3 regions of the Paraburkholderia sp. RL17-347-BIC-D genome follow, and region 1 is predicted to be linked to each of the others. Evidence: predicted binding sites of a transcription regulator. Region 1 holds the regulator's gene; each other region holds the start of a gene.
What was found. The regulator HrcA, encoded in region 1, represses chaperone genes, less so after heat shock. The targets are predictions, from matches to a motif close to TTAGCACTCNNNNNNNNNGAGTGCTAA.

Region 1 (5,196 bases):
CTTGGCAAGCGGCCGCAGCGGCACGCCGGCATGACCGGCGACGCGGAACTCGACCTGTTCGAGCCCGTGCGCGCCGCCTTCGGGCAGCGGCACCAGCGCGACTTCGAAGCTGCCGCCTTTCATCGACAGTTCCTGCATGCCGGTGGTGACCGCCGCGCCCAACGCCTTGCCGGCCTTGGCGCGCGCCTTCGAGAGTTTCTTCGCCTCGGTCAGGAAGTCTTCCCTGGCTTTGGCTTCGGCGGCGTGCAGGCTGTCGAGGTCGGCGGCCGCGTCGAGCGCGGCCAGTTGCGCGCGACGCGCCTCGTGTTCCTCAGGCAGTGTTTCCGGCTGCAGACGGAACTTGCGCGCGGCCGAATGCAACGCGTCGAGACGCTTCTCGACCTGCGCCAGCCGATCCGGATCGAGTTCGAGCTTTTGCGCGTAATGACTCAGCGAATAAGCCGCTTCCTGCAGCTGGATTTCGGCCGGCTCGAGCGCGGCCAGCACGTCGTTCAAGGCCGGATCGATCTCCGCCAGATCACGCACCTTCGAGACGATCGAGGAAAGATGCGTGATCATGGCCTCGTCCGATTCGGACAGCGCGCCGAGCGCACCTTGCACGCCGTCGATGAGATTGGCGGAGTGCGACAGCCGCCGATGCTCGGCGTTGACTTCTTCCCACTCACCGGGTTGCGGCGCGAGCTTGTCCAGTTCGGTGAGCTGCCAGGCGAGGCGCTCGCGTTCCAGTTGCAGTTCACGGTCACGCGTTTTCGCGTGCTCGACCGCCTGAACCTTCTCGCGCCACGTGCGCCATGCTCGCGTAACGGTTGCCGCAGTGTCGGACAGGCCGGCGTGTGTGTCGAACAGTTCGCGTTGCGCGTCGGGGCGCATCAGCAACTGGTGCGCATGCTGACCATGAATATCCACCAGCATTTCGCCGACCTCGCGCAACTGCGCGAGCGTCGCCGCGGTGCCGTTGATGAAGGCCCGCGAGCGGCCGTTCGCATCCACCACGCGCCGCAGCATCACCGTGCCGTCGTGATGGCCGTCGTCGCCGGTCGTGCCGAGCGCCTGCTCGTCGAGCCATTGCTCGACCTGCGCGTGCGTCTCGAACTCCGCGGTGATGTCGGCGCGGCTTTCGCCGGTGCGCACGACGTTCGCATCGGCGCGGGCGCCGAGCGCGAGCGCCAGCGCGTCGATCAGGATCGACTTGCCGGCGCCGGTTTCACCGGAGAAAACAGTAAAGCCGCTGTCGAATTCGAGATCGAGCGCGGCGACGATGACGAAGTCGCGTATCGAGAGGTGGCGAAGCATGGAGGTCGTCTGGTGAGCGTGATAGTCGGGTTTCGGCAGCGGCGGCGTTCGCGTTCCGGTGTCCTTGCCGCTCAGGGCTTGGGGTCTTCTTCGTGCGACGGGTATTCGTTCCAGTGCAGCTTCTTGCGCAGCGTGGCGAAGTAGCTGTAGCCGACGGGATGCAGCATCGGCACCGTATGACGCGAGCGGCGCACTTCGATCGTGTCGCTCAGTTCGAGCGAGGTGAACGACTGCATGTCGAAATTGACGTTCACTTCGCGCCCCGAGACGATCTGGATGCTCACCTTGGAGTCGTCCGGCAGCACGATCGGCCGGTTCGAGAGCGCGTGCGGCGCGATCGGCACCAACACGATGCCTTGCAATTGCGGATGCAGAATCGGCCCTTGCGACGACAGCGCGTAAGCGGTCGAGCCGGTGGGCGTGGCCACGATCAGGCCGTCCGAGCGCTGGTTGTACATGAAGCGGCCGTCCACCGAGACATGCAGTTCCGCCATGCCCGAGAAGCCGCTGCGGTTGACCACCACGTCGTTGAAGGCCAGCGCGTGATAGATCGGATTGCCGCCGCGCATGATGCGCGCTTCGAGCAGCACACGTTCTTCGCGCTCGAAATTGCCCGACAGCATTTGCGGCACGATCTCGCGCATGTCGGAGATCGGAATGTCGGTAATGAAGCCGAGCCGCCCGTGGTTGATGCCGATCAGCGGCGTGCGGTACGGCGCAAGCTGGCGGCCGATGCCGAGCATGGTGCCGTCGCCGCCCAGCACCACCGCAACGTCGGCGCGCGCGCCGATCTCGGCGGGACGCAGCGCCGGATAGTCGGTGACGCCGATCTCGGCGGCGGTGTCGGCTTCGAACACGACTTCGAAGCCGCGCTTCGCGATGCACGAGGCGAGCGTGGTCAAGGGCTCGGCGATGCCCGGCGTATTGTTGCGCCCGACGAGCGCGACGGTCTTGAACTGGCTGGTCACTTGCATGCCGGCATTACACCATAGGTAGGGCCTGAAAAGAACCGCAGACAGACCCGGTAGCCGGCCGGCACGCGCGGGCCGTCAGCGCATCTCGCGATTATCGTTAGAATGGTGAAGCCTTGATGACATGTGCGCCGGTTAAAGTGCGGCGGGGTGCCGGCAGCGGGGCCGCCCAGAAGGTGGCCCGCAAGGTGGTCCGCAAAGCGTCGGGCGGAACGCCGGCTAGCAGGCCGGACCGAAGGCAATGCGCTGCGCTGGCAACAGGCGGCGCGTTCGTCAGGGATGGGCGCCCCTAGCGCTCGCGGTTGTCGTGCCATTGAGCTAAAATTTTCCGTCATGCTAGATCCTCGCGCACAAACCCTCCTCAAAACGCTGATCGAGCGCTACATCGCCGAAGGTCAGCCGGTCGGCTCGCGCACGTTGTCGCGCTATTCGGGCCTCGAACTGAGTCCCGCAACGATCCGCAACGTGATGTCCGACCTCGAGGACCTGGGGCTCGTGATCAGTCCGCATACTTCGGCGGGCCGCATTCCCACGCCTCGCGGCTACCGCCTGTTCGTGGACACCATGCTGACGGTGGAGTCCGCCGCAGACGAAGAGGCCGTGACGCGTACTGTCAAGACTACGCTGCAGGCGGGCGAACCGCAGAAAATCGTTGCGGCGGCGGCCAGCGTGCTCTCCAATTTGTCGCAGTTCGCCGGCGTGGTGCTCACGCCGCGGCGCAGCCATGTGTTCAAGCAGATCGAGTTCATGCGTTTGTCCGACAAGCGCATTCTGCTGATCATCGTCACGCCGGAAGGGGACGTGCAGAACCGCATCATGGCTACCCAGCGCGATTTCTCGCCGTCGCAACTGGTCGAGGCGTCCAACTACATCAACGCGCACTTCGCGGGCCTTTCGTTCGACGACGTGCGCCGCCGCCTGCGCGAAGAAATCGACGAGTTGCGCGGCGACATGACTACGCTGATGCATGCCGCCGTCACCGCCAGCACGGACGAATCCGACACGGGCGAGACCGTGCTGATTTCCGGCGAGCGCAACCTGCTCGAAGTCGCCGACCTTTCGTCGGACATGGCGCGCTTGCGCAAGTTGTTCGATGTGTTCGACCAAAAGACCAGTCTCCTTCAATTGCTCGACGTGTCGAGTCACGCGGCGGGTGTGCAGATTTTCATCGGCGGTGAGTCGAATCTCGTACCGATCGAGGAAATGAGCGTGGTCACCGCGCCGTACGAGGTGAACGGCAAGATCGTCGGCACGCTCGGCGTGATCGGGCCGACCCGCATGGCCTACAACCGCGTGATTCCGATTGTGGACATCACCGCGCGGCTGCTTTCCCTGACTCTCAGCCAGCAATAAATAGCTTCGACTCCCGGCCGCGGCGGCACCTGCTGCAAATAATGCGTGACCGCGCGCGGCTTGCCAATTGGCCGAATGGCCAGGGGTGTCCGGCGGACCGGTGCATGAGCCGCGCCGCTATAATGAATCCCACCTGAACCGACTTTCCGCCAAAACCGGTTACTTCTGCTGCCTATGCGCTTCGACCTCGAGCGGCCCTCACAGAACGCCACGTCACACCGTGTCGCCGTGCTGCTGATCAATCTCGGCACGCCCGACGCGCCGACGCCGCGTGCGGTCCGCCGCTATCTCGCGCAGTTTCTGTCCGATCCGCGCGTGGTCGAAATTCCGGCGCTGCTCTGGCAGATCATTCTGCGGCTACTGATTTTGCCGGTCCGGGGCCGCGCGTCCGCCAAGAAGTACGCCGCGGTGTGGATGCCCGAAGGCTCGCCACTGCGCGTTCACACAGAGAAGCAGGTGGAGGGCTTGCGCCATCTGTTGCAATTGAACGACTACACGGTGCTGGTCGATTACGCGATGCGCTACGGCACGCCGGGCATTCCGGCCATGCTGAACCAGCTCAAGCTGGCGGGCGCCGAGCGCGTGCTGCTGATGCCCATGTATCCGCAGTATTCGTCGTCGACCACCGCCACCGCTTTCGACGACGCTTTTTCGGCGCTCAAGCGTATGCGCAATCAGCCGGAGGTCCGCACGGTGCGGCAGTACGCCGACCATCCGGCCTACATTGCGGCGCTTGCCGCGCAGGTGCATCACTATTGGCATCAGCACGGCCGGCCGGACTTTGCCGCGGGCGACAAGCTGGTACTGAGTTTCCACGGCGTGCCCAAGCGCACGCTGGATCTCGGCGACCCATACCACGAGCAATGCCAGCAAACCGGCGCACTGTTGATGCAGGCGCTCGAACTGACACAGGTGGAATGCCGCATCACGTTCCAGTCGCGGTTTGGCAAGGCCGAATGGCTGCAGCCGTACACGGCGCCCACGCTGAAAGAACTGGGTGCGGCGGGTGTGCGTCGCGCCGACGTGTTCTGTCCGGGCTTTACAGCCGATTGCCTTGAAACCATCGAGGAAATCGGCATGGAAGTGCGCGACGAATTCCTCCACGCGGGCGGCAAGGATTTCCATCGGATTCCCTGCTTGAACGCCTCGCAGGCATGGATTGCCGCGCTGGGCGAGATCGTCGCGCAGAACCTCCAGGGATGGCCGGTGCAGGCGTTGCCGGTGCCGCATACGACAGGAGCTTGAACAGGCTCATGAATTACACGATTTCAACTGAAGCGGGCGCGAAGCTGCGCATCGACAAATGGCTTTGGGCGGCGCGCTTCTTCAAGACGCGTTCGCTCGCGGCCGACGCCGTCGAAAAAGGCCACGTGCGGATTGGCGGCGCCAGCGTCAAGCCGGCCAAAGACGTGCGGGTCGGCGACCTGGTGGAGATCGAGATCGAACGGATTGTGTGGCAGGTGGAAGTGCTGGGCGTGTGCGACGTGCGCGGCCCGGCGAGCGTCGCGCAAACGCTTTATGCGGAAACCGAAGCGAGCAAGGTGAAGCGGCAGGTCGAACAGGAGCGGCGCAAGACGTA
Region 2 (5,196 bases), on a different contig from region 1:
GCGCTTCTCCAGCAACAACGAGCGCTGCGCGCAGAACCAGAACGCCAGCACGAAGGTGGCGAGGAACAGAATGCCGAGGCCCACCATCAAGCGGAACGAGAAGAACACGGGTGCCACAGGCGGGATCGTTTTCTTCGCGGCCTGGGCGATCTGATCCGGCGTGGCGTCGGTGACGTTCGCGGTGAACTGCTTGAGCATCAGGCCGTAGCCGAGATCCTGCTTGTGCGCGTCGAAGTCGGCTTTGGCTTCGTCGGTGATATCGCCTTGCTTCAGTTTCTGTAGCGCGGCGTAGGCGAGCATGCCGTTTTTGATGCGCTCTTCGTTGCGCGCCATCAAATCCTTCAGGCCGACCACGGGTTCATCGAGCGAACGCGTGGCGATGAGGCCTAGCGCGTAGGGAATCCGGATAGCGTAATCAGTGCGCTCTTCCTTCTGATTCGGAATCCCGATGATCGTGAACGGAGCCGGCGCGGGCGCGGTTTCCCATTCGGATTCGATCGCGGCCAGTTTGACCTGTTGGACTTCGCCGGTGCGGTAGCCGGATTCGTCGCCGAGCACGATCACGCATAACGTAGACGCCAAACCGAAGCCGGCGGCAATCGCGAACGAGCGCAATGCGAATTCAGTGTCGCGGCGCTTCAGCAGATACCACGACGACACGCCAAGCACGAACATCGACGCCGTCACATAACCGGCCGACACGGTATGCACGAACTTGACTTGCGCGACCGGATTGAACAGCACGGAGAAGATGCTGTCGAGCTCCATGCGCATGGTCTGATAGTTGAAGGTAGCGCCGACCGGATTGTTCATCCAGCCATTGGCCACCAGAATCCACAGCGCCGACAGGTTCGAGCCGAGCGCCACGAGGAACGTGACGAACACATGCTGGGTCTTCGAGAGCCGGTTCCAGCCGAAGAAGAACAGGCCGACGAAGGTCGATTCGAGGAAGAACGCCATCAACCCTTCAACCGCGAGCGGCACGCCGAAAATATCGCCGACATAGTGCGAGTAATACGACCAGTTTGTGCCGAACTGAAATTCCAGCGTGAGGCCGGTGGTGACACCCATCGCAAAGTTGATGCCGAACAGCTTGCCCCAGAACTGGGTCATGTCCTTGTAGATCTGCTTGCCGGTCATCACATAGACCGACTCCATGATGACGAGCAACCAGGACAGGCCGAGCGTGAGCGGGACGAACAGAAAGTGGTAAAGCGCGGTGATGGCGAACTGGAGGCGCGACAGTTCTACGACTTCGCTAACGGGCATGTTGATCACCTTGGGACGGATGCGAGGCAGGCACGGACAACAGCGCCTGCGCGACTTGCTCAGGCGGCAGCGACATGTGCTCCGCCTGTGGATGATTGAAGAACGTGTACTTGAGCGCCATCAGCAGTACGAATTTGATAGCGAGGACGATGGCGATATCCCGCGCCAGCGTCGGACCGCGCACCCAGCCGTGGAACCGTTTGCGCAGGCTCGGGCGGCGGGTGGTGCTGCGATTGAGGGCTGTGGTCATGATCGGTAGAAGGCAACTTCACACCGGTGAATCCGGCTGGCGCCAGGCCGCTTGGGCGGTTTGGCGAGTGCATCCCGATTCTAGGAGTAGAACCTCGCGCGCAACAGTTCGGCGCTGCGGCATTGGGTCGCGAGACTTGCCCCGTTCAAGCAGTATTGCTATCTGGTTTGTGATACGTCAAGAAACGCGTGTTGCTCGGTGATGTTCTTGCGTCAGTGTGCGCGTGCGCGAAAACACCGCGGCGTGGGCGAAAAAAAGCCCCGCCGTCTTGCGAGGGCTGGGCTTGGCGGCTGAATACCGCGCGCCGGACGAACCGGCATGCAGACAATCTTCAAGCTTTACGCGTATTCGGTCAGTGCACCGCGCATCTTCTTCATTGCGCTTGCCTCGATCTGGCGAATACGTTCGGCGGACACACCGAATTCGTCGGCCAGTTCGTGCAGCGTCGAACCGCCCGAACCGTCGTCTTCCACTTTCAGCCAGCGTGCCTCGATGATGCGGCGGCTGCGGGCGTCCAGTGCGTCCAGCGCGCTCGCGATACCGTCGCTTTGCAGCTTGTCGCGCTGACGCGAAGCCAGCACGGCGGTCGGCTCGCTATGGGAGTCGGCCAGATAGGCGATCGGCGCGTACGACTCTTCGCCGTCCTCGACCTGCCCTTCCAGCGCGATATCGCCGCCCGAGAGGCGCGTTTCCATTTCGGACACTTCTTCGCGCTTCACATTCAGCTCTTTGGCGAGACCTTCGATCTCGTCCGGCGTGAACGCGCCCAGCCCTTGCTTGTGGCTGCGCAGGTTGAAGAACAGCTTGCGCTGCGCCTTGGTCGTGGCGACTTTCACCATCCGCCAGTTGCGCAGAATGTATTCGTGGATCTCAGCCTTGATCCAGTGCATGGCGTACGACACGAGGCGCACGTTCTGCGCCGGGTCGAAGCGCTTCACGGCCTTCATCAGGCCGATATTGCCTTCCTGGATCAGGTCGGCGTGCGGCAGTCCATAGCCCAGATAGTTGCGCGCGATCGATACGACCAGCCGCAGGTGCGACAGGACGAGACGGCGCGCGGACTCTAGGTTGTCCTGCTCGCGAAATTCGGTGGCGAACTGGCGTTCTTCCGCCGGCGTCAGCATCGGAATCCGATTTACGGCCTGGATGTAGGCGTCGATATTGCCCAGTTGACCGGGCAGCAGCGAGGAATGCGAGAGCGCCAGTGCACCTGCCGAAGCGGCCTTAGCCGACGACGGGCTCAAAGTACTCGGAAGGGTCATTGCATGGCTCACGTAGGAAACTCCTTTGGAATCAGACAAAAGCTTATTCAGGTAACGACTCCAGCGTTGGATGTTAGCACTCTGAATTGCCGAGTGCTAATACTTAGAGGCTGTAGGGGCATCCAAGTTCCGTAAATTCCTATTGAAATTCACGATTCAATAGCCATGGTACGCCTCCCTCGGCTTCTTTGCTCGGAGCGTAGAACTTACCTAACAGATCGCCTTCATTGTTATAAATGACCGACTTTTGCTGGTTTTGAGGTGACTAATTGCGGAAAGACGGGTTTCTTCATACGATCCACTAAATTGAGATTGTCTTTACAATACGCAAAACGGTTAAGGATTGTTCAACGTTCGGCGGAGCTCGGGTGTTAGATGAACAACAAGAAGAATGCTTTGCGTGGTCTGGCTCTAAATATCACGGCTGGCGCCGTGCTGGTGGGAACTTCAGGATGGGCTTCGGCGGACCAGTTTGGCGTGCAGGTGGCCGGCGGCCTCGGCGATCGCCACGTCAAGAAATTCGACCTCGGTTTCGTCTGGGACCCGGATCTGACCTGGTGGCAGATCGGTGATTGGCATTTCTCGCTGATCGGCGAAGCGCACGTGGCCTGGTGGCACACCAACGAAGGCAATGTGCACGACAACATCGGCGAAATCGGCGTGACGCCGATCATCCGCTTCATCAAGGGGTCGGGCTCGATCCGCCCGTACGCCGAACTGGGCGCGGGCATCCGGCTGCTGTCGAGTCCCCGGATTTCTTCGACCTTCACATTGGGCACTGCGTTCCAGTTCGCCGACATGGCCGGCGTGGGCATGCAGTTCGGCAGCCACCAGCAGTACCAGGCAGGCTATCGCTTCCAGCATATTTCCAACGGCGGTATCAAAGAGCCGAATCCTGGTATAAATTTCCACCAGCTATATCTGCAATATAACTTCTGACGACCGTGGCCACGTTCGGCTCACCGGTGCGAGGGGCTGAGCGATGGCGGCAAAGATAATCGAAGCGGTTCGCGAACTCGAGCGAGAGCGTTTTCGCGCGATGGTCGACGGCGACGGGCAATCGCTCGACACGCTGCTCGCGGACAACGTGAGCTACGTTCACACGAACGGCAAGCGGGAAACGAAACGGCAGTTCATCGATGGGATTACCGCGGGCCGCCGCCGCTATCGGCAGATCGAGATTCAGTCGCAAGAGGTGCTGCCGGTCGGGCGCGAGACCTGCGTCGTGACCGGCCGGGCGCTGATCGAAATGGAAGCCAATAACGGAGCGCTGCTGTTTCCGATCGCCTACACGGCGATCCATACGCAGGAAGACGGGCGATGGCGCCTGATTGCCTGGCAGGCAACGCGTTGCGCAATCGAGTGAGCCTTTTGAGCTCACTGTTTCCGGGCTGGCCGCGCCTTGTGAGCGGGTTGCTCCGGCTGACGCGGGCACGCGGGTAGCGCGCTTGTGCGTCGGTTTTTGCGTCACTCGCCCTGATTCTCAGGCAGCGACGCTTTCCTCATCCACACCGCTCCACTCGCGACGATCGGCCGCACCGGCTTCGGCCACTTCCGGCTCATGCGCCGCGACGCCTTGTCGCTCCCCGCTTTTCGCTCGAATGACCGCATCGCCCGCATACGGATGCCGCGGATGCACCGGCAACTGATTGCAGCGCTCCACGACGCGCCGGACCGCCTCGATATCCGAGAAATCGAGCCCGGTATCGACGCCTTGCGCAGCCAGATTCATCGCCAGCGTCACGAGATCGACGTTGCCGGTGCGCTCGCCATTGCCGAACAGACAACCTTCGACGCGGTCCGCGCCCGCCAGCAGCGCCAGTTCCGCGGCGGCCACCGCGGTGCCGCGATCGTTATGCGGATGCACCGACAGCACGATGCTGTCGCGATAGCCGAGATTGCGGTGCATCCATTCGATCTGGTCGGCGAATACGTTCGGTGTCGCCGCTTCCACGCTCGCGGGCAGGTTGATGATCATTTTGTGATCGCGCGTGGGCCGCCACGTCTGCGCCACCGCGTCGCACACCTCGCGTGCAAACGGCAGTTCGGCCGCGTTGAAAGTTTCCGGTGAGTACTGGAAGGTCCAGTGCGTGCCGGGTCGCGCCTGCGCATGCTCCTTGATGATCTGCGTGCCTGCCACGGCCAGCGCTTTGATTTCGGCCTTCGACTGGTTGAACACGATCCGGCGAAACGACGGGCAGATCGCGTTGTACAAGTGCACGATGGCGCGCGGCGCGCCTTCCAGCGCCTCGAACGTGCGCGCGATCAGTTCCGCGCGCGACGGCATGAATACCTCGATGGTCACGTCGTCGGGAATGCGCTTTTCTTCGATCAGCTTGCGGACGAAATCGAAATCCGTTTGCGACGCCGACGGATAGCCGACTTCGATTTCCTTGAAGCCGATCGCGACCAGCA
Region 3 (5,196 bases), on a different contig from region 1:
GCTATGCAGTTTGCGTCGGCCGGCACGGTGGTTGCGGCGCCATGCCGCGCGCCGGCCGCGGCTGGCTTGCTGCAATGCATCGCGAGATGCGAAAAAACGCCCTCGCGACGGTTTAGGCCGCATAATTGAGTCGATTGCGCACTCTCTGCGCCTAAATTTAGCTCCTTTCTGTCAATCTTCATGCCCAGCGACACGCCTCCGATCGTCCTCACCTTCGGCCTTTCCGATCCCACTGGCGGCTCCGGCCTGCAAGCCGACCTGATGACCCTTGCCAGCATGGGCTGTCATGGCGTCTCCGTGCTCACGGGCTACACCGTGCGCGACTCGGCGAGCTGCGACGAAGTCACCGGGCTCGACCCTGAAGTGGTCGCGACCCAGGCGCGGATGCTGCTCGAAGACATGCCGATCGCCGCGTTCAAGGTCGGCGCCTGCACCCGCGCGGAAGTAGTGAGCGCGATTGCCGAAGTCGTCGCCGATTACGACGACATTCCGCTGATTCTCGCCCCCGATTTCACACTCGACGACGAGCACGTGCTGTCCGCCGACGAACTGCGCGAAGCGATCGCCGATCTGCTCGCGCCGCAAACCACGTTGCTGGTCGCCGATTCCGCCACGCTGCTCGCGCTCGCGCAACCGGACGGCGACGCCGAAGCGCCGAGCCTCGACGCCGCCATCTCGCATCTGCTGTCGCAAGGCTGCGAATACATTCTGTCGACGGAGACCGGCACACACCGGCACGTCAACACGCTGTTCAGCGAAGACGGCCAGTTGCGTCAGGACATGTGGGACCGCGGCAGCCATCGGATCATGGGCTTGACGGATACGCTGGGCTCGGCGATCGCCGCGTTGCTGGCCAACGGCCAGGAGCCCGCTGAGGCGGTGCGCGAGGCGCAGGAATATTTGTACCAGGCCCTGCGCAACGCTTTCCGGCCGGGCATGGGCGCGTATATGCCGGACCGGTTCTTCTGGGCGCGCAGCAGCGACGACGATACGCCGCCGACAGCCGGCAAAGATGCGGCGCCGGGCGAAGCACGGCACTGATAGCTGGCGCGAAGCGCCGATCGCTTTCCCGGCGCTTCAGCCCGCAGCAAGCGCCATAAAAAAACCCGCATTTCTGCGGGTTTTTTCTTTTGGGAAGCACGCCTCGCGGCGCACTCCCCCCATGTGCTTCCAACTGGACCTCGTAACGAGGCCCAACTGAAATTACATGTCCATGCCCATGCCGCCCATGCCGCCGGGCATACCGCCGCCCATCGGAGCATCTTCCTTCGGCAGTTCGCAGACAGCTGCGTCGGTCGTCAGCAGGAGACCCGCCACCGAAGCTGCGTTTTGCAGCGCCGTGCGCGTCACCTTCGTCGGATCCACGACACCTGCGTCAACCAGGTCGACGTACTCGCCGGTTGCTGCGTTGTAGCCGTAGTTGCCCTTGCCAGCAGCAACAGCTGCCACCACGACGCTGGCTTCTTCGCCACCGTTCGTGACGATCTGGCGCAGCGGCTCTTCCATCGCGCGCAGCACGATCTTGATACCTGCATCCTGATCGGCGTTCAAGCCCTTCAGGCCGGCGATTGCCGTACGTGCGCGGATCAGCGCGACGCCGCCGCCAGCAACGATGCCTTCTTCCACAGCTGCGCGCGTTGCGTGCAGTGCGTCTTCGACACGTGCCTTCTTTTCCTTCATTTCGACTTCGGTCGCAGCGCCGACCTTGATCACTGCAACGCCGCCTGCCAGCTTGGCAACGCGTTCTTGCAGCTTTTCACGGTCGTAGTCCGACGTTGCTTCTTCGATTTGCGTGCGGACTTGCTTCACACGTGCTTCGATGTTCGCACCTTCGCCAGCGCCGTCGATGATCGTCGTGTTTTCCTTGCCCACTTCGATGCGCTTCGCTTGACCCAGTTCAGCCAGCGTTGCCTTTTCGAGCGTCAGGCCGGTTTCTTCAGCGATGACTTGACCGCCGGTCAGGATCGCGATGTCTTCCAGCATGGCCTTACGACGATCGCCGAAGCCCGGAGCCTTGACAGCAACGGTCTTCAGGATGCCGCGGATGTTGTTCACCACCAGCGTTGCCAGTGCTTCGCCTTCGACGTCTTCTGCGATGATCAGCAGCGGACGGCCAGCCTTGGCGACTTGCTCCAGTACCGGCAGCAGATCACGGATGTTCGACACCTTCTTGTCGTGCAGCAGCACGAACGGGTTGTCCAACACGGCAACTTGCTTGTCCGGGTTGTTGATGAAGTACGGCGACAGGTAGCCGCGGTCGAATTGCATACCTTCGACCACGTCCAGCTCGTCTTGCAGCGACTTGCCGTCTTCAACGGTGATGACGCCTTCCTTGCCGACCTTGTCCATGGCTTCAGCGATACGATCGCCGATCGACGAGTCGCTGTTTGCCGAAATCGCGCCGACTTGGGCGATTTCCTTGTTGGTCGTGCACGGCTTGCTGATCTTGCGCAGTTCTTCGATCGCTGCGAACACAGCCTTGTCGATACCGCGCTTCAGGTCCATCGGGTTCATGCCCGATGCGACGTACTTCATGCCTTCGCGGACGATCGACTGAGCCAGAACCGTTGCGGTCGTGGTGCCGTCACCTGCGTTGTCGCTGGTCTTGGAAGCAACTTCCTTGACCATTTGCGCGCCCATGTTCTGGAGCTTGTCTTTCAGTTCGATCTCTTTCGCGACCGACACACCGTCCTTCGTGACCGTCGGGCCGCCGAAGCTGCGTTCCAGGACAACGTTGCGACCCTTCGGGCCCAGCGTGACCTTCACAGCGTTCGCGAGGATGTTCACGCCTTCAACCATCTTGGCACGGGCGGAATCACCGAATACGACGTCTTTAGCTGCCATCTTCTAACTCCTTGAATTCTTTAAGATATGACCGGGAAAAGTAGCGACCAGCGCTTACTTTTGCACCACGGCCATGATGTCTTCTTCGCGCATCACGAGCAGTTCGTTGCCGTCGACCTTAACGGTCTGGCCTGCGTACTTGCCGAACAGGACGCGGTCACCAACCTTCACGTCGAGCGCGATTTGAGCGCCCTTGTCGTCACGCTTGCCCGGGCCGACTGCCAGAATTTCGCCTTGATCCGGCTTTTCTGCTGCGGCTTCGGGGATCACGATGCCCGACGCGGTCTTGGTTTCTTGATCCAGACGTTTGACGATCACGCGATCATGCAAAGGACGAAGGTTCATACATACTCCTCTCTTGATTGAGACTGAAGAACGCTGAGAAAACCCGGCTGGCTGAGCCAACCGGCGATGTTGTTAGCACTCTCGTGCAGCGAGTGCTAATTATATGGACGGGTGGTGACAAATTCAAGAAGGGATGCTGCTGTTGGGTGAGATTCACTCAACTTTGGACTTTGTCCACTTAAGTCTGAGCGCCCGAGCCGCCCCCGGTCGCCATCAGGAAAGGAAATATCATTTTGAAACAACGGGTTATTGTAAAACCAGCTGTTCCACAATGCCCCGAGTGCAGTGCGACCGCCCGGCTTTTTCTGACGGCATCAGTCCGCGCGTCCGGGTGACTCACACCAAATCCAGGGGAAAACCCCGCCCCAAGTGCAATCGTCAGTGACGTTCCGGCAGATCGAAGACATGTTTCGGCCTCTGCCAGCACCTAACTCTATCTCCCCACCCAACTGAGGATGGAATTGACAGTCAGCTCGACACGCGCGGCGGTCATCGCGCTGCGCCAGAGACAAATTGTACGTTGTGTCTGTATTGGCTCGGTGTCACCCCTTGCTGACGAGCAAAGAAGCGCGTGAAGTTCCCAGGCGAGTCAAAGCCCAAATTGAGCGCAACATCCTGAAGTGCCATTTCCTGCTGCGAAACACTTTGAATCGACAGATCCATCCGCAGCATGCTGCCGAATGTCGCCGGCGTCATGCCTGTCTGCTTGCGGAATAGATGGAAGAAATGTGGACGCGATAGCCCAACCGTTTGTGCAAGATCATCGAAGTCGGGTGCGATGCCCCGCACCTCTTTCATCGCTTCGATCGCGCGACGAATTCTGATGTCATAAGCGATTCCACCAACGGATCCGGCCGCTGACAGCTCATTCCTCTGGGGCAATACACCGACGAGTTCGCCGGTCATGTCGGCGATCAGCCCTTGGAGCGCTTGAAGCGACTGGCCCTCACGGTCGGTCAGGATGTCGAGCAGGTCAGTATGAAGGCGGCCAAGCTTCCCTTGCAACGCTACGGACGGCCTCGAAAAAAACCGGGGATGAATGCTGTAAGCGAAGCGCCGGTCGACCTCCCTCAACCAGTCCGGCTCCAGGTAAAGGGCCAGCAGCACAGTCGGCTCCGATTGTGGGCGATGCTCATAGAAGTGCGGCTCCCACGCATTCACGAGCAACACGTTCCTGTCCGACAAAACGTGCTCACGATTGCGGATTCCGAACTGGATGTCCGGACCGCCCTCCTTGAAGATAACGTGAGAAACCCGGTGTGCGTGCAAGACCATGCTTTTGTCCAGCATGAGCAACGCCACTCTTCCAAACGGCCCGTGAATGATTCGCAAAGGTTCCGACATGGTGATTGGCTCCTGCCGTCCCGATGAATTCAAAGCGCTCTTATTCGCTCAGCCGCTTCGCGCAAAAAATCATCATCCAGAATGATAAATCGGCCCCGTCCGTGACAAGTTTGCATACGGCCAGGACAAGGACAAGTGGGAAATTCGCCTACTCTGGCGGATAGGTTCGCCGCTATCGAAGTACGGTCCAGCGGCCAATCAACACGCTTCGAAGTCCGAACGTGAATGGCGTCTGCTGCGATGCAGAACGCCTCCCGTGACATTCGCAAATCAAGGAGACGATCATGGCTGGTGTCGGCAGTGAAAAGGTGTTTGAGAATGACAAGGTCATCGTATGGAATTTCGTCCTCGCTCCGGGCGAGGAAACACCGGTACATACCCATACGCATTCCTACATGTGGTACGCGATCGAAGGTGCCCCCTTGCATATCTTCGACGAAAACGGCGGGGACCTCGGCATCTTCGACGTGCCAACGGGCGCGATTTATTCCCTCAAATGCGAGGACGGATATCTGGAAGTCCTGTCCGAGATCGGCAAGGGCGCGAAGGTCCCTGCGACGCACAAGGCGCGCAACGAGGGAAGCAACCCATACCGCGAGGTGCTCGTCGAATACAAATAGCAGCGCGTCTGATTGAGACGTCCTGGAACCCGATCAGGGTGAC

Region 2: the regulator HrcA is predicted to act here: its motif matches at 2,855-2,881, upstream of rpoH (RNA polymerase sigma factor RpoH).
Region 3: the regulator HrcA is predicted to act here: its motif matches at 3,262-3,288, upstream of groES (co-chaperone GroES).

The regions. Positions count from the first base shown of each region.
Region 1 covers NZ_JARESS010000017.1:145,684-150,879, reverse strand. Annotated here, with positions in the region: gene recN (DNA repair protein RecN) at 1-1,293, opposite strand, end outside; gene P0D96_RS23345 (NAD kinase) at 1,365-2,267, opposite strand; gene hrcA (heat-inducible transcriptional repressor HrcA) at 2,598-3,617, shown strand; gene hemH (ferrochelatase) at 3,792-4,862, shown strand; gene P0D96_RS23330 (RNA-binding S4 domain-containing protein) at 4,871-5,196, shown strand, end outside.
Region 2 covers NZ_JARESS010000004.1:199,089-204,284, forward strand. Annotated here, with positions in the region: gene P0D96_RS08240 (cytochrome ubiquinol oxidase subunit I) at 1-1,269, opposite strand, end outside; gene cydP (cytochrome oxidase putative small subunit CydP) at 1,259-1,519, opposite strand; gene rpoH (RNA polymerase sigma factor RpoH) at 1,858-2,793, opposite strand; gene P0D96_RS08255 (acyloxyacyl hydrolase) at 3,157-3,720, shown strand; gene P0D96_RS08260 (nuclear transport factor 2 family protein) at 3,764-4,147, shown strand; partial or broken gene P0D96_RS08265 (2-isopropylmalate synthase) at 4,334-5,196, opposite strand, start outside.
Region 3 covers NZ_JARESS010000046.1:31,151-36,346, forward strand. Annotated here, with positions in the region: gene P0D96_RS37565 (hydroxymethylpyrimidine/phosphomethylpyrimidine kinase) at 181-1,041, shown strand; gene groL (chaperonin GroEL) at 1,204-2,844, opposite strand; gene groES (co-chaperone GroES) at 2,899-3,189, opposite strand; gene P0D96_RS37580 (helix-turn-helix transcriptional regulator) at 3,679-4,533, opposite strand; gene P0D96_RS37585 (cupin domain-containing protein) at 4,818-5,153, shown strand.